DNA from 3 places in the Pedobacter sp. UYP1 genome. Region 2 is predicted to be linked to each of the others. Evidence: riboswitches for the same ligand, from Rfam matches in the RefSeq annotation. Region 2 holds a riboswitch; each other region holds the start of a gene.

Region 1 (6,083 bases), on a different contig from region 2:
CGCACCGCATCATGCTCAGTCCTGATAAAGAAATGGAGGGCTTGACACCCAGTGATATCGTTGCTCAGATTATTCAAAAAATAGAGATCCCAAGGTAAACTGCAAAAGATTGAAACACTTATTCATCAAATATTATAAAGACCTTTTTCTGGGTAAAAGATTGTTTGCCGGTTTAGGCTTATGTATTAGCTTATTCCTGTTTGCTTTTTTTTTGCCATGGTTAGGTGACTTGCCTTATATCTGCTTCTGGGCATTACTGCTGCTGGTCTTTATTGACCTGGTTTTATTATTTAGAGGTAAGGGCGTGTTTTCACGCCGTGATCTTCCCGAAAGACTAAGTAATGGAGATGACAATGAGCTTCATATTTATGTAGAGAGTTTTTTCAACTTCCCTATTGCAATTGGGATTATAGATGAGATTCCTTTTCAATTTCAAAAAAGAGATTTATGGTTCAAAAGCAGGTTAAAACCCGGGGAACATAAAACAATCACTTATACCTTAAGGCCAGTCAAAAGAGGCGAATATGTATTTGGGCAAACCCGCTTGTATGTAAAGTCACCATTAGGCCTGGTTTCCCGCAGATTTAATTTCGGAACTACTTATGCTATTCCCGTTTACCCTTCATTTTTGCAGTTGCGCAAATATGAACTGATGGCGATCTCAAACAGGCTGACTGAGATTGGAATTAAGAAAATAAGACGTGTTGGACATAGTATGGAATTCGACCAGGTAAAAAATTATGTTCAGGGTGATGATTACCGCACGGTAAACTGGAAAGCAACTGCCAGAAAAGGTGAACTGATGGTAAATTCTTTTGTAGAGGAAAAAGCACAGCATATTTACTGTATCATTGACAAGTCGAGAGTGATGAAAATGCCTTTTGATGGATTGAGTTTAATGGATTACGCAATTAATGCAAGTTTAGTGCTGTCTAATGTGGCCTTATTGAAAGATGATAAAGCAGGGTTGATCACACTTTCGGAAAAGGTAGGGAGTATAGTGCCTGCAGACCGCAGACCTGGACAGCTGGGCAAAATAATGGAAGTTTTGTATAAGGAAAAGACCCAATACCTGGAAAGCAATATTGAAGCGCTGCACCTGGCTATCCGCAGTGTCATTAAGCAGCGGAGCCTGATTCTGTTTTTCACAAATTATGAAAGCATGTCTGCTCTACACAGACAGCTTCCTTTTTTAAAACATATCGCTAAATTTCATTTACTGATGATCGTCTTTTTTGAAAATACAGCTGTCAAATCCATGCATGACTTACCCGCCCGCGATGTGGAAGGAATCTACATTAAAACCATCGCAGAGAAGTTTGTCTACGAAAAGCGGCTCATGGTCAAAGAATTGGCAAAACATGGCATTCTCAGTATCCTGACTTCACCAGAAAATTTAACGGTCAATGTCGTGAACCGTTATCTGGCTATTAAAGCACAACAGAAAATCTAACTTAACACCAGTTCCATTTGTATATTACAACGTTCGTATGGAGTAATCCGGCCAGCTACTTTCACAAAACCTAATTTATGATATAAATTGATAGCTGGTTTAAGAACGGTATTACTTTCCAGGTATATTTTCTGAGCGCCCAATTCTTTTGCCTTCTGAGCGATCGCACTTCCCAATAACCAGCCAATACTTTTCCCCTGTACAGCCGGTGACACAGCCATTTTAGCCAGCTCATAATCATAATCCGGATCATTCATTTTGATCAGCGCGCATACGCCTGCAGGCTCACCTTCGTAAAGCGCAACTAATATATAACCTCCCTTATCCAGAATATAACCCTGAGGGTCATCAAGTGCGTTATAGTCTGCCTGCTCCATTTTAAACCAGGTGGAAATCCATTGCTCATTTAAGGCTCTGAATGCCTGCTGATATTCTGGTGTGTAATTCACGATAGTCACTTCTTTACTTTCGCGCTCTTTTTTAATTTCCTGCATACGACGTGAAATTGTTTTTTGTGCTAGTAAAAACTCCCATTCTTCCATAGCTTTCCATAAATCATTTCTGCATTGTGCCGCAATATCTTCTACTGCTTTATCCAGATCAACGTACAGACCTTGTATTTTTACATTGATTTTATCTCCTTCTGGAGAAAGACTGACCATATTTTTCCTGCCATCGGCTTCGTCTTTTTTCTCATCAACTAAACCTTTTTTTGCCATCTCTCCGATAATCTTACTCACCGAAGGATGAGAATGACCAATTTCTTTAGCGATCGCAGTAATGGTCATTGCTTCTCCCTGTGAAAGCACATAGAAAACCGGAAACCACTTTGGCTGGATATCGATATCATAAAATTGATAAATCTGAGCTGCATCTTCTGTAATCTTCTCTGTCAACATCCGCAACCTGCTTCCTATTGCCTTTTTACCTACCTGATTGAAAAACTCCATTGTATATACCTATTTACGTAACTGATTACGTAAATGTAGTAAGTATTTTTATAATTCAAAATATTCAGGTGAATTTTTTTGATCCTGATGACGAATGTCATTAGATAATATGACGGGCGTCACAGCTAAACAGCCTGTTTATCACCACTTTTACTCTGGTAAAATAAACATCCTTTGCTATGAACACGATAACCGTACTGACCGATTTTTCCGCCAATGCAGAAAATGCCGCACGCTATGCTTTACGCCTTGCACAACATCTTCATGCAAATCTTACACTTTATAATTCCTTTTTAGTACCAATGGCCGAACCTTTAGGAGGGCAGGTTTACTGGTCAATGGAAGATTACAATATTTTACAAAAGGATAGTGAAGAACAATTACGTGCGCTGGGCATAAGACTAGAAGAAGAACTCTCCACTTTACCGATTAATGCTTTCAGGCCCGTTATTGATTACAAGTGTCAGGAAGGACCTTTATACCGGTACATCAACAAACTATCAGCAAACAGAGATCTGATGCTATTGGTGATGGGCACCCACCGGAAGGGGCTGGGCTCCTTAATTATGGGTAATCATATGCGGGAAATTATAGGCGCTGTGCCCCTGCCTGTGCTGATTGTACCAGAAAACCAAAGTTTTAAGAAGCTGGATAAATTTGTTTTTGCAACAGATATGGATGATAGTGATCTGGATATTATTCAGGCGCTTACCGAATTTGCAAAACCATCTCATGCAGAGATTACGCTGGCGCATATACAACATCCGGAGATGCCAGAAGCTGATACTAAAAAATTAGTCACTGGCTTTCTGGAAGATGTAGCTAATAAAATAAATTATCCTAAAATCTATTACCGCGCAGTAGAACATGCTCCTGTTAAAGCAGGCTTAAAATGGCTTGCAGAAAACGTGACTTGTAATGTTTTTGTAATGGTACATCGCCATAAAACTTTTCTGGAGCAGCTTTTCAATTTAAGCAATACGCAAAAGATGGCGGCAAATACCAATTTACCGCTGCTGATCTTCCCTTGTGCAGAAAATGTTGCGCTGGGATTGAACGCAAATCTGGAATCTGGTTATCAGGAGAATATAATCGCTTCGGCGATCAGCTAGCTATAGCGCATGCTATACGTTAAGCCAATTTCTTAAGTCAATCCAAAGGCCATTCTCTAAAACAGAGAAATGGCCTTTTTTATGCCTCCAATCTGAACAAAATAATAGACGAATTGTCTGCCAAATCTCAGAATATCCTACTAATGAAATATATACTATAGATTTAGTAGTTTATTTATATATTTGCCCGACAATTAGCTGTTCATTGATTTCTACTTATCAAGAAAGACCGAGGGAAAGGCCCTATGAAGTCTTAGCAACCTATACACCCAAATTGTAAAAGGTGCTAACTCCTATCCACTTTAAGCGGAAAAGATAAGTGACAGATATACCTATAAAGTAAATTGGTCGCTGTCATCTCTTCCCTTAATATTCCTGATAAATAGAGCTGTTCAAAGAACGTTATGCGTAATAAATTGAATTAAACACACCAATTATATAACTAGACCATTAATATGTATAAAACTTACAAATACTTATTTGGGATCCTGCTATCCTTTATCATCGTACAGACTGCTGCGGCACAAACCGCTAAAATTACCGGGGTGGTCACCGAGAAATCTAACGGGCAACCCGTTCCTGGCGTAAGCGTTTCTGTTAAAGGAACAAATGCTGGTACACAAACTGATGGAAATGGTAAATTCTCTATCATCGCCAAACCAAATGATATTTTAAAAATTGTATCCATTGGCTATGCGACTCAAGAACTCAAAGTAACTTCAGCAAGTACGATAGCTATACAATTAGATGAATCTTCTAATGAACTGAGTGAAGTTGTGGTTACAGCTTTGAACATTCCTAAAGAGAAAAAATCATTAGGTTATTCAGTACAGGAGTTAAAATCAAAAGATATCTCTGAAGCGAAAGAGACCAATCTGCTGAATTCCATATCTGGTAAGGTAGCAGGTGTACAGATCACCAATAGCCAGGGAGATATGGGTTCTTCCAGGATCATTATCCGTGGGGAGACTTCTATATCAGGAAATAATCAGCCACTATTTGTAATCGATGGAGTACCGGTAGATAATTCACAAAATTTAGGTTCAGGCGGCTCACGAGATTTTGCTAATACGATTTCTGACATCAATTCGGAGGATATTGAATCTATGAGTGTCTTGAAAGGCCCCAATGCCGCTGCGCTTTACGGTTCCCGTGCTGCGGCAGGTGTGGTACTGATTACCACTAAGAAAGGTAAAAACTCTCCTGGCTTAGGAATCAGCGTGAACTCCAATGCAACCTTCTCTACTTTGTTAACTATTCCATCTTATCAGAATTCATTCGGACAAGGTGCTAATGGCCAATTCAGCTATGTAGATGGTAAAGGTGGGGGGCTGAATGATGGAGTAGATGAAAGCTGGGGCCCAAGATTAGACGGCCGTTTAATCCCTCAATTTAATTCTAACGGAGTAGCTGTTCCTTTTGTCGCACATCCAAATAATGTACGTGACTTCTTTAATACGGGTTATACTTTGAATAATGGACTTGCGATTTCAGGTTCAGGAGATAAATATGACTTACGTTTCTCTTATAACAACCTGGATCAGAAAGGTGTGATTCCGAACTCTTCTCAATCAAAAAACTCATTCTTACTGAACACAACTTATAAAATAACACCAAAGCTGACTTTCAATGCCTCAGCTAATTATGTAAACACAAGTGCAAACTTACCTGGTTCAGGAGGAAAAAGAGCAAGCAGCACTATGTTGCAGTTTACCTGGTTTGGCCGTCAGGTTGATGTAGACCAATTAAAAACCTATAAAGATGCGAATGGAAAAGATATCAACTGGAACAATAGCTATTATAGTAACCCATATTTTGTTGCCTACGAAAACACAGTGGGTCAGGTTCGTAACCGGTTGATTGGAAGTGCAGAATTGAACTACAAAATAATAGATGGTTTATCAGCGAACTTCAGAACGGGTAATGATTACTACAATGACCGCAGAAAGATAAAAATCGCTTATGGAACAAATGGTACACCTTTTGGTTCGTATGAAGAAGATGCTTATACTTTCAATGAGAACAATACGGAAGGAAGACTGGATTTCACTAAAAAGTTAAATGCTGATTTCAACCTTGATCTCTTATTAGGTGGGAATATCAGAACGACTACTTTTGAGAGCAATGATCAGAAAGCTCCTAAATTGGCTGTTAATAATCTTTACACGCTGAGTAATTCACGCGATCCGTTGATCTCTTCCAATATTTACAGCAAACAAAGGGTATACAGTACATTTGGTTCTGCTCAACTTGGTTTTAGAAATTATGCGTATTTGAATCTTACAGCCAGAAATGACTGGTCCTCGACGCTGCCTGCTCAAAACCGTTCTTATTTCTATCCTTCGGTCAATGCAAGTTTAATCCTTACCGAAGCATTTGACATCAAAAGTGATGTGCTGAACTTTGCCAAGCTTCGTGGCGGATGGTCTCAGGTTGGTAAAGATGCTTCCCCTTATCAATTGATTAATAATTATTCTTTCACTGCTCCATTTGATAGTAATCCGCAACAAAATCTAAGCGATACAGACTTGAATCCGAATCTGAAACCAGAAACGACCAAATCTACGG
Region 2 (6,083 bases):
AATGCTGCTTTGTTTTCAGGTTTAACTAATGTAGCCACTGTACCTTTTGGTAATTTGTCAAAAGCCTCATTAGTTGGCGCGAATACAGTAAATGGACCGGCTCCTTTTAAAGTCTCCACTAAACCTGCAGCTTTAACAGCGGCAACCAATGTGGTATGATCTTTAGAGTTTACCGCATTATCAATGATATCTTTTGTAGGATACATTGCTGCACCACCCACCATTTTAGTACCACCAGACATACTCATTTTTGATTGTGCCTGAACTTGTGTTTGTGAAGCAAATGCGATAGCTACTAAAGCAAATGCTGATATAAATGTTTTTTTCATCTGAGTTTTGATATTTAACCACATTTACGACAGATGATATACTATTGGTTTTCAGAAGATCAAAACATTAATACAACTAATAGATTATTAACTATTTAAAAATATAAAAAGTAATATTTGGTGGTCCTCAGGCCCAGATTCTGCTTGAATATCTGTTGCAATATATCGCCATAACCAATTCATTATGAATAACTCCTTATAAATAACGTTAATTTACAGGATGCAGTTAATATCTCAATTTATTATTTGATTTGTATCATAAAATAATAAATATATCGTTTAAAAATATATACGCTTATATAAAATTAAACTTATGCAAGAAATAGATTACAATAAAATACAAGAAGAATTGCTGGCTTTCACAAAAACTGAAGTAAGCAATTTTTTAGCGGAGCACCCAAATGAAGTTTTTTATGCATTTGCATTTGACTGTAACGCAGAATATGCTGAGGTAAACCTGTGTTTTAACACAGAAAGTGCTTTTTCAGCGCTCCTGCAAGAATCTCAAAGTGGAAAGTATAAAGCTTCTTATCAAAGTGAAGAACAGATTAATGAATTGAGATATAATACCGGAGATTGGGAATACCAATCTTTTTCAACTCAGTATGTGCTTTCTGAGGATGAATTATTTGGTGATGAAGAAGATGAAAATGAGGACAAAGATGATGGGGAACCGAAAAATGCAATAACTGATAATCTTTTGTTGCATTTTTCTAAAACATTAATAGAATTTACGAAGTCAGAAGAATTTCAGAAAATACCTAAGACACCAGATTTTAAAGTATTCTGTATAGATCATGATGAAGATTTGGATGAAGCGGAATTAAGACTCAGTAGTTTAGCCTGATCGTAAATTTATTAAAGGAAAGCTCTTTTGCCAATGATTGATTTCAATGGTGAAAGGGCTTTTTTTATAATTGCAATTCTTGCCCGGATCTTACAATAAATGGATCAAGTCATAAACTTGTGGAGCAGGCTCTTTTTTAAGCATAAATTTGACACGCTAAACAGAAAGTCTTTACGATCACGGATGCTCTTATGCCTCTGGAAGTTGCGCTGAAAACTTTCAATTTGCATGGGAATGACTCAGTGGAAACAAGGCCGTGCTGTTCGTAAATAAATTCAAAATAGCTAAATAATAAAGTTATATCGGCCGGGTACTGCCTGAGTACTGCCTGAGTACTGTCCGAGTACTCGTTAGGGTAAGAGCAGTGCTAAAGTAACGCGAGAGCATGGCAGGTCCAGGTCAAAACAACTAGTTGAAATGGCTTAGAGTATCCATGCTTAAAGGCCGTTTATAGCTTGGTCTTACACCGACCACCACTCAGGCACAACCAAAGCATAACCGGATGAAGATTAATGGAATTATAATTTTCCCTTTGACTAACCCACGGACAACTGCGGACAATTGCAGACAGCTGCGGACAATTGCGGACATTTTTTACGTATCAGGATAATCTTTAACGCTAATGGCTTACATTGGTGGAAAGGCATTTATTTATTATGGGAAGTTTAACGGGTAAATTTTCAAAGGGAATCCTGAACGATTTCATTTTTAAAGCAGCAGTTTGGAGTACAGGTTGTTTCAAAAGTTCTGTACCGGGCACAATGAAAAAATCAATGGGAAACCGAAAGGCATCAGAGAACTTTCGTCAAAGTAGCAAGCCTGGAAAAATCAGGATCTTTCCTCCCCCTGAGAATTCCGCTGAAGGGTTGACCGATCTCTTATCAAAGTAATCAGGAGCGTTTAATAAGGATAAATTGAACTATAAAATCAGGAAGCAATTAGCTTATTAAAAAATCGTAACCAGCAGCTTTGAACTCAAAAAATATCAAACCCAAAACTTGAAATTTAATCCCTGATCCACAAGTTGATGACTTGATCCCAATAAATGAGTAAAAAATATTATTATAAATAAAGTATACTAAAATAGTAGTGTTTTATTTATCTTTGTGAACTAATCCTGTTAAACCAACCATAAATGAAAAAAACTTCTACACTGCTCGCCGGAGCCCTGCTCCCATTCGCCTTATTTGCCCAGGAACCATTCAGCATTAAGGGAGAAATAAAAGGACTATTACCAGGAGATAAAATTTTCCTGTCTTATAATTCGGATGGAAAAAGTATACTGGATTCTGCAATTGCAGGGAAAGGTGTTTTTACCTTCACTGGCAAAATTAAAGATCCGGTAAGAAGTGTCTTATATAAAAAGTCTCCCACTAAAGGAACCAAAAGCGATGCCTTATCATTCTATATAGAGCCTGCAAATATTAAAGTAACTTCTGCAGACTCTCTTAAACACGCTATTGTGAGTGGTTCTTTAGTCAATGCTGATAACAGTAAACTAAAAGCAAACTCTAAATCTATTCAGGATCAGCTGAACACACTTAATGAAGAATATTCAAAGTTCACTCCAGAACAAAAAAATGATAAAGCGTTCGTGGAAAATTTCTCTGATCGTTATGATAAAATCTCAGAAGGCCTGACCCCGATTTATCTGGACTTCGTCCGTAAAAACCCATCATCTTATGTAAGTCTCGTTGTCTTATCTCAATTAGCCACAGACGATAAAGTACAATCAGAAGCAGAACAGCTTTACAATGGGCTTTCACCAAAAGTTCGTGAAACCAGTACAGGGAAAAGTATTGCAGGTTTCTTTGAAGCTGCAAAAAAGACGAAAATTGGTCAGCAAGCCTTGGATTTTACGCAGAATGATGTAAATGATAAACCTGTAAAATTAGCTGACTTTAAAGGAAAATATGTTTTGGTTGACTTCTGGGCTTCCTGGTGCGGTCCCTGCAGAAGAGAGAATCCAAATGTAGTTGTTGCCTATAATAAGTATAAAGATAAAGGATTTACAGTATTAGGAGTTTCCTTAGATCAGCCTGGTAAAAAAGAAGCCTGGTTAAAAGCAATCGAAGATGATAAGCTAACCTGGACTCATGTTTCAGATTTAAAATTCTGGGATAACGCAGTAGCAAAACTTTATGGTATCAGATCGATACCTGCTAATTTTCTGATTGACCCTTCTGGAAAAATTATAGCTAAAGGTTTAAGAGAAGAAGATCTTCAGAAGAAACTTGCAGAGATACTTGATGCAAAATCAAAATAGCATATTCCTGTTTTTCTGTATAAATACACAATGATTATACAGAAAAACAGAGATAACGACCATTTAAAAATAATAGTATACCAGATTAGTAGTTTTTATTATTTATGACTACTTTTGCTTTATAAGCAGTTCTTATTATTATAATTCTTATCAAGAAAGACGGAGGGAAAGGCCCATCGATGTCTTAGCAACCTGTTTCTTACAAGGTGCTAATTCCTTATTACACAAGTGATAAAGATAAGTATGAAGTATTCAATTCAATGAAGCATTCATCCCTTCCTGATTCAGCTATAAAACCATATTGGCTTTATAGAGAGAAGAATAAAATTAACGTTTAACAAATAAATTCTTTTAGGAAAGGAGCATTATGCAATAAATTACAATTCTTAAAATTTCAAAAAAATACCGTAAAAAATAAGGAGCGGTTAGAGCCCGCCCCTTATTGAGTTATAACGGTCATCGAACACAAATGCGAATTAATGTTTTAAACCACTCAAACAAATATAATGAAAATTACGACTACCTGCCTGACACCTTATTGTACTCAGAATTGTATATCCCTGGAAATTCTTTTCATCAGAACATGTCCTCTTTATAACTGTTTGGAGTTGAATTAGCACCTGCACATTTCCCGATTTATTAACCCAGTCATTTAGTCTTCTAAACTGACCTGAACGACTATACCCCAAACTTTATTAAAACTATGCAATGAGAAAGAATTTACTCAAACTCTTTATATTTCTGTCCGTAATTGTAATATCAAATATTGCTCAAGCACAACAAGAAAGAAAAATAACCGGTACAATAACTTCTAAAGAAGATGGATTGCCATTACCAGGCGTAAGTATCAAACTAAAAAACACAGGTCTGGGTGCTGTAACTAGTGCAGATGGAAAGTTTTCATTTATTATTAAAAACCCTGGACCAGATGATATACTGCTCATCAGTTTTATAGGTTTCCAGAAACACGAATTCAAACTAAATGGAAAAAGTACTGCTGATGTAAGCCTTAAACCAGATGATAACAATCTGAATGAAGTTGTTGTTTCTGCTGGGGGTATCCTTCGTAAACCCAAAGAACAAGGGTATACTGCGACAAGGATAAACAGCGAAGAGCTGACTGCGGGTAAGTCCCCTACCATTGCAGGCGGTCTGGTCGGAAAAGTTGCCGGGTTACAAGCAAACGCAATTACCAGCGGAGTTAACCCTAACTACAGGCTTGTTTTAAGAGGTAACCGCTCACTCACAGGAGACAATACGGCTTTGGTAGTTGTAGATAATGTCGTGGTACCCAGTTCTATATTAGGCAATATCAATCCAGAAGATGTAGAAGAAATTTCTGTCTTAAATGGTGCTGCCGGCGCTACATTGTATGGTTCAGAAGCCTCTAACGGAGTGCTGCTTGTGACCACTAAAAAAGGTAAAGAAGGAAAACCAATTATCCGTTTCTCTAATACAACTACTTTGGAACAAGTAAGTTTCTACCCTAAACTTCAAACCAGGTTTGGTGCCGGGTCTACTGCCGACGGGCAAATTTTCAGTCCTACAGAGAATCAACAATACGGCCCTGCATTTGATGGAAGCTTAAAACCATTAGGTTTCCCATTGGCAAATGGTGAACAACAACAGGCTATTTATTCTGCAAGATCAGACCGGAGAGATTTCTGGCAGACAGGCGTGACCAATCAATCAGATTTCTCAGCATCTTCTGGAGATAGCAAATCTACTACCTATCTTGCCGGACAGTATTTGAAAGGCACAGGAACAACGCCAGGTGATAAATTTAACAGGCTCTCTCTTAGAGTTAACGGAACGCGAAAAATTCTTCCAAACCTGACCGTAAGTTATTCCAGCAATTATGTAGAAAACAATTATGATATTACCAGTGCAACAGCCACAGTTTATGCTGATTTAGTAAATGTTCCGGCAAATATTCCTATACTAAATTATAAAGATTGGCAAAATGATAAATATGCATCATTAGATGGTTTTTACAGCCCTTTTTATTTGAATCCTTATTGGGATGCTGCAAATCAACGTCAAAAATCAAAGAACGCATATCTTACAGGAAAAGTAGAATTAAATTGGGCTCCACTTCAATGGCTTAACTTCACTTATCGTGCGGGTTTATCAAACAGGTACTTTACACAGAAGTCGCATTCTGCGATAGGTATTTACAGTAGTTATTCTCAGTCTTTAGGTAAAACAAACTTTGCCGGTTCTGTAGGTGATGATGCTGATCAGACTTCAAGATTCAGCAACGATTTCCTGGTGAATATTAAAAAAGATGTCAAAGATTTCTCGCTGAATTTAATATTAGGCGCTTCTTCAGTGAACAAGACTTCTAAAGACATTGGGTTAATTGGTAATGGATTGGTGATTCCGGATTTGTATAACATCGGTAACCGCACAGGTGTAGATATCCCTTCGGAATCGAATACTAAAAGTAAACTATATGGACTTTGGGCAGATGCGACCCTGGGCTACAAGAACTATTTATATCTGCATTTAAGTGGCAGAAATGACTGGACTTCGTTACTAAATAAAGATAACAGGTCGTTTTTTTATCCTTCAGCTGATTTATCATTTGTCGTATCAGATGCTTTCCCCGAATTAAAAGAAAATAAAATTGTTGATTACC
Region 3 (6,083 bases), on a different contig from region 2:
AATTACGCTGTTAATTAACCTATTAACCCCATTAGAATTGTAATTGTTTAAGATTTTATTATAATCCTCATTTGTTTATAAATATTCAGCTGTAAATCTGTCCGAAATGCATTCATATTTCCCTGTTAAAAAGAAATTGACGATTTTTAACAAAAAATACATAAAATGATACGGATCACCGAACAAGAATCGAAGTACAATAATATTGATCAGATGGAAGTGCTTGACATTCTGAAAGGTATAAATAACGAAGATAAAACAGTTCCCATGGCAGTGGAAAAGGCGATCCCGCAAATTGAGAAACTGGCTACTGCTGTAGCAGAGCGAATGAAAAGCGGAGGAAGGTTATTCTATATCGGCGCAGGTACAAGCGGCAGACTGGGCGTAGTTGATGCTTCAGAATGTCCACCTACATTTGGCGTGCCTTTTGATGAGGTGGTCGGGATTATTGCAGGTGGAGATAAAGCAATCAGACGCGCTGTAGAAAACGCAGAAGATGACGATGCCCAGGCCTGGATAGACCTGCAGGAATTTACGATCAATGCAAAAGACAGCCTGATTGGCCTTGCCGCATCAGGAACTACCCCTTATGTGGTAGGCGGACTGAAAAGAGCAAGAGAAAACGGTGTACTCACCGGTTGTATCATCTGTAATGAAGGAGGCCCTGTGGCCGAAGCCAGCGATTTCCCTGTTGAAGTTGTCGTAGGCCCGGAATTTTTAACGGGATCCACCCGGATGAAATCCGGTACAGCCCAGAAACTAGTCCTGAATATGCTGAGTACAACTGTTATGATCAGATTAGGCCGCGTAAAAGGAAACAGAATGGTCGACATGCAATTAACGAATCATAAACTCGTTGACAGAGGTACACAAATGGTCATGAATGAACTACAAATCGACTATAAAAAAGCCGAAGACCTGCTGATCCGTTACGGAAGTGTCAGAAAGGCTGTGGAAGCCGGTACTAAATAAAAATATTATGCACGAAATAGAACCATTTTACCGCTGGCGTGACGACTATATAGCCGCGGAAGACCCCCGGTCACCATTTTATAATACCGAATACTCTGAGTTTTATTTCGATAAACAGCTATACAATTTCCTGATTCATCCGCAATGGGATGATTTTGGCTCCAATACACTTTATATTAAGGTGCTGTTTGTGGACTATGACCATCATTATGCGATCATTGAATTTATCGGTGAATGGAATGATGCCATAGGAAATGATATTATGCTGCTTAAAAGAGAAATTCTCGAACTAATGATCGATGAAGGCATCAACAAATTTATCCTGATTGGAGAAAACATTCTTAATTTCCACGCCTCAGAGGATAGCTATTATGAAGAATGGTTCCAGGATGTTGAAGACGGATGGATCACCGGACTCAATTTCAACCCGCATGTAATTGAAGAATTCAGAAGCAGCAATATTGATTACTATATCAACTTTGGTGGCGAACTTGACGATTTGGCATGGAGAACAGCAAAACCCCTTCAAATCTTCCATAAAGTTGAAGAAATTCTGACAAAAAGACTAGGGGCATAGCTTTTGCTGATACAAATAGATTCGTATATTTAATTAAATTTTAAAATAACATGGATAACAACAATAATAATTGGTCACAACAATCAGTATTTGTGGAAAACCAAACAGGAACAGTTGCAAAGAAATTTTTTGCCAACGTGTTTTTATGGATGTTTGTAGCGTTGAGTTTATCAACACTGGCTGCAGTTTACATGGCAAATACGCCAGAAATGTTAAGCTACCTGATCAATCAGGAAACAGGTAAAATGTCTATGATAGGTTATGTTGCTATGTTTGCTCCGCTTGGACTGGTACTTTTGATGAGTGCAGGGCTGAGTAAGTTATCATACAGTGCTTTATTAGGCGTATTTATTCTGTATTCAGTATTGACCGGTGTCAGTCTGAGTTTTATCTTATTGATTTATACAACAAGTTCAGTAGTAGCTTGTTTTGCTGCTGCTGCAGGGATATTTGGTTTAATGGCTGTACTGGGTTACACCACCAACACCGATTTAAGTAAATTCGGATCAATCTTAATGATTGGTGTAGTAGGACTGGTTATTGCCAGTGTAGTGAACATGTTCCTGAAAAGTTCAAGCTTTGACTATATCATGAGTTTCTTCGGTGTAGCGATTTTCACTGCATTAACTGCTTATGACGTTCAAAAATTGAAACGTATCGGGGCAGGTATTGAAGAAAACGGTGGTACTATGGCTGTTGATGACACTAAGAAATTAGCGATCATGGGTGCCCTATCTCTATACCTTGACTTCCTGAATATCTTTATCTTCTTATTGAGAATATTCGGAGGAAGAAAATAAACCAGTATTCCTGGTTAAAAAGCCGGCCAGTGAAGTGCCCTCAGTAAGTCAGACACTTATTAAGGGCACTTCACTGGCCGGCCTTTTTTTGTTGATCTTTAGCACTATTCTCAATTACATCCATAGAAGAATACGCTAACCACACAGAACATTGTTCCGTACTATGTGTTCATTTGCCTGATTTTTGCAATTTTATATGCTTTAAACTCTATTTGCTTGGAAATGATTTTTCTTTGTTGCATTTTTGTATGAGCTTATAAAGAAAGACGGAGGGATTAGACCCGACGAAGTCTTAGCAACCTGTGCTTACAAGGTGCTACATTCTACTCGAACAGTTTCGGCTGTTCCTGACAGATAAGTTAATTCGATCCGACACCGGATTTCTGATTAGGCCTTTATATAAAATTTTCTGTCTTCAAGATACTGGCATCGCATTAGTTGCTTGAATACAGACAAATGGCTATCCAACACAGATAATGAGCATAAGAGAAGAGCTTAAAAAACGAATACTAATCATCGATGGCGCAATGGGCACCATGATCCAGCGCTATATCCTAACTGAAGAAGACTTCAGAGGAGAGCGCTTTGCGAATCATCCATGCGACGTCAAAGGAAATAATGACCTGCTGAATATTACCCGTCCTGATATCATCAAAGCTATACATACCGAATATCTTAAAGCAGGAACAGATATCATCGAGACCAACACTTTTAGTACGCAAAGGATCTCTCTTGCGGATTATAAGATGGAAGAACTTGACTATGAAATGAGTTTCGAAGGTGCTAAAATAGCCAAAGAAGCAGTCAATGAATTCATGGCCGCAAATCCAGACCGCGTTTGTTTCGTTGCAGGTGCCGTAGGCCCTACCAACCGTACCTTGTCTATCTCACCAGATGTAAATGATCCGGGATACAGAGCCTTAACCTTTGATGAACTAGTTGACGCTTACTACGAACAAATCAGAGGACTGGTTGATGGCGGATCAGACCTGTTATTAATTGAGACCATTTTTGATACTTTAAATGCGAAGGCGGCAATCTTTGCAATCAAAAAATATGAAGAAGTTATCGGGCGTAAAATTGAGATTATGATTTCCGGAACTATTACAGATGCATCAGGCAGAACACTGTCCGGTCAGACTGTAGAAGCTTTCCTGAATTCAATCATTCATGCTAACCCATTGAGCATAGGCTTTAACTGTGCATTGGGTGCAAAAGACATGAGGCCCCATATTGAAGAGCTCTCTGCTAAAGCACCCTGTTATGTATCTGCATACCCTAATGCAGGTTTACCGAATGAATTTGGCGCTTATGATGAAATGCCCAATGAAACAGCGTCACTGGTCTCAGACTTTATTCAGCACGGTTTTGTCAATATCGTGGGTGGTTGTTGTGGTACTACGCCAGAGCATATCGCAGCGATTGCCGCAAAAGCCAAAAATATTACCCCAAGACAAATACCAGAAATACCACGTTACCTTCGCCTGAGCGGACTTGAACCCGTAACCATTACGCCCGAAAGCATGTTTGTTAATATTGGTGAAAGAACTAATATCACAGGCTCCCCAAAATTCTCCAAGTTAATTTTAAGCGGTGACTACGAAGCTGCACTTGCCGTTGCCAGGCAACAAGTAGAAGGTGGTGCGCAGGTCATTGACGTGAACATGGACGAAGGGATGCTGGACTCTGAAGCCGCAATGACGAAATTCCTGAACCTGATTGCTTCAGAACCTGATATTTCCAAACTGCCGATCATGGTCGATTCCTCTAAATGGAGTGTCATTGAAAACGGTTTAAAATGTTTACAGGGAAAAGGGATTGTCAACTCCATTTCGTTAAAAGAGGGAGAAGATAAATTCCGTGAAAGTGCCCGTAAGATTATGAATTACGGTGCAGCAATCGTAGTGATGGCCTTTGATGAAAATGGACAAGCAGATAACTTTGAACGTAGAAAAGAAATCTGTAAACGCTCATACGATATCCTGGTAGAGGAAATTGGCTTCCCGGCAGAAGATATTATCTTCGACCCGAATATCTTAACCGTAGCCACCGGTTTAGAAGAACACAACAACTATGCAGTTGATTTTATCAACGCAGCACGCTGGATTAAAGAAAACCTGCCCTATGCGAAAGTAAGTGGTGGTGTATCCAATATATCTTTCTCTTTCAGAGGAAATAATACCGTACGTGAAGCTATGCACTCTGCCTTTCTGTTCCATGCCATTAAAGCCGGACTGGATATGGGAATTGTGAATGCCGGGATGCTGGAAGTTTATGAAGCTATCCCTGCCGAGTTACTGGAACGCGTAGAAGACGTTTTATTAAACCGCCGCGAAGATGCTACAGAACGTCTGGTAGACTTTGCAGAAACCGTAAAATCTAAAGGAAAAGAACTCGTTAAAGACGAAGAATGGAGAAAAGCACCTGTAGAATCCCGTCTGTCCCACTCTTTGGTCAAAGGTATTATTGAATACCTGGATGCCGATGTAGAAGAAGCGAGACAACAATACGACCGCCCTATTCATGTCATTGAAGGTCCGCTAATGGACGGAATGAATATCGTAGGTGACTTATTCGGTGCCGGAAAGATGTTCCTCCCTCAGGTCGTAAAATCAGCCAGGGTAATGAAGAAAGCTGTAGCTTATCTGCTTCCCTTTATTGAGCAGGAGAAACTGGACAACCCGGATGGTGACCAAAGCTCTTCGGCCGGCAGAATCTTACTTGCCACAGTAAAAGGTGACGTTCATGATATCGGTAAAAACATTGTAGGCGTGGTATTGGCCTGTAACAACTTTGAAATTGTTGATTTAGGCGTGATGGTCCCTGCACAGGAAATTATCAGAAAAGCCAAAGAAATTAACGCAGATATTATTGGTTTAAGCGGACTGATTACACCTTCACTGGATGAAATGGTTCACTTTGCCAAAGAGATGGAACGTGAAGGCTTTACCGTACCCCTGTTGATTGGTGGCGCAACCACTTCCAGAATACATGCTGCCGTAAAAATAGCACCGAACTATTCGGGCCCAGCCATTCACGTGCTGGATGCCTCCAGAAGTGTGACTGTATGCAGTACTCTGATGAACGCGGAAGCCCGCGGTGGTTATATTGATAATATCAGGCTGGAATATGATAAAGCACGCGAAGCGCATTTGAATAAACGCAATGATAAACGTTTCAAATCTATTGAAGAAGCAAGGACCGATAAATTTACGATTGACCCTGCCCTTGTAGCTCCTGCACCTAAATTTCTCGGGACTAAAACATTCGAAGATTACCCGCTGGAAACCCTTGTGCCTTATATTGACTGGACTCCTTTTTTCCACACCTGGGAATTAAGAGGCAGTTACCCAAAAATATTCAATGACAAATCTGTTGGCGTAGAGGCAAAAAAACTATACGATGATGCCCGCGTACTTTTACAAAAGATCGTTGATGAAAAGTTACTGACCGCTAAAGCAGTTATCGGTTTCTGGCCGGCACATGCCAAAGGCGATGATATCGTATTAGACGTAGCAGGCGAACCCGTAACGATTCATACCCTGCGTCAGCAAGCGGAGAAAGTTGCCGGAGAACCTTATTATGCCTTATCAGATTTCGTGGCAACCAAAGAAGACGGAGTTCAGGACTATTTTGGTGGTTTTGCTGTGACTACAGGTATTGGCTGTGACGAAATGGTTGCTGAATTTGAAGCAAACTATGACGATTACAACAGTATTATGGCAAAAGCACTA

What was found. Region 2 has a riboswitch for S-adenosylmethionine ahead of ABIB30_RS01050 (SusC/RagA family TonB-linked outer membrane protein). Riboswitches for the same ligand answer to the same signal wherever they lie in the genome.
Region 1: another riboswitch for S-adenosylmethionine. It lies ahead of ABIB30_RS06685 (SusC/RagA family TonB-linked outer membrane protein); the one in region 2 lies ahead of ABIB30_RS01050 (SusC/RagA family TonB-linked outer membrane protein).
Region 3: another riboswitch for S-adenosylmethionine. It lies ahead of metH (methionine synthase); the one in region 2 lies ahead of ABIB30_RS01050 (SusC/RagA family TonB-linked outer membrane protein).

What each region holds. Positions count from the first base shown of each region.
Region 1 covers NZ_JBEPPL010000002.1:619,146-625,228, reverse strand. Annotated here, with positions in the region: gene ABIB30_RS06705 (AAA family ATPase) at 1-98, shown strand, start outside; gene ABIB30_RS06700 (DUF58 domain-containing protein) at 110-1,453, shown strand; gene ABIB30_RS06695 (bifunctional helix-turn-helix transcriptional regulator/GNAT family N-acetyltransferase) at 1,450-2,403, opposite strand; gene ABIB30_RS06690 (universal stress protein) at 2,583-3,515, shown strand; SAM riboswitch class I at 3,729-3,837, shown strand; gene ABIB30_RS06685 (SusC/RagA family TonB-linked outer membrane protein) at 3,971-6,083, shown strand, end outside.
Region 2 covers NZ_JBEPPL010000001.1:239,480-245,562, forward strand. Annotated here, with positions in the region: gene ABIB30_RS01035 (fasciclin domain-containing protein) at 1-329, opposite strand, end outside; gene ABIB30_RS01040 (DUF4303 domain-containing protein) at 643-1,176, shown strand; gene ABIB30_RS01045 (redoxin domain-containing protein) at 2,312-3,442, shown strand; SAM riboswitch class I at 3,587-3,686, shown strand; gene ABIB30_RS01050 (SusC/RagA family TonB-linked outer membrane protein) at 4,151-6,083, shown strand, end outside.
Region 3 covers NZ_JBEPPL010000011.1:58,303-64,385, forward strand. Annotated here, with positions in the region: gene murQ (N-acetylmuramic acid 6-phosphate etherase) at 166-972, shown strand; gene ABIB30_RS19220 (hypothetical protein) at 980-1,549, shown strand; gene ABIB30_RS19225 (Bax inhibitor-1/YccA family protein) at 1,600-2,349, shown strand; SAM riboswitch class I at 2,601-2,710, shown strand; gene metH (methionine synthase) at 2,826-6,083, shown strand, end outside.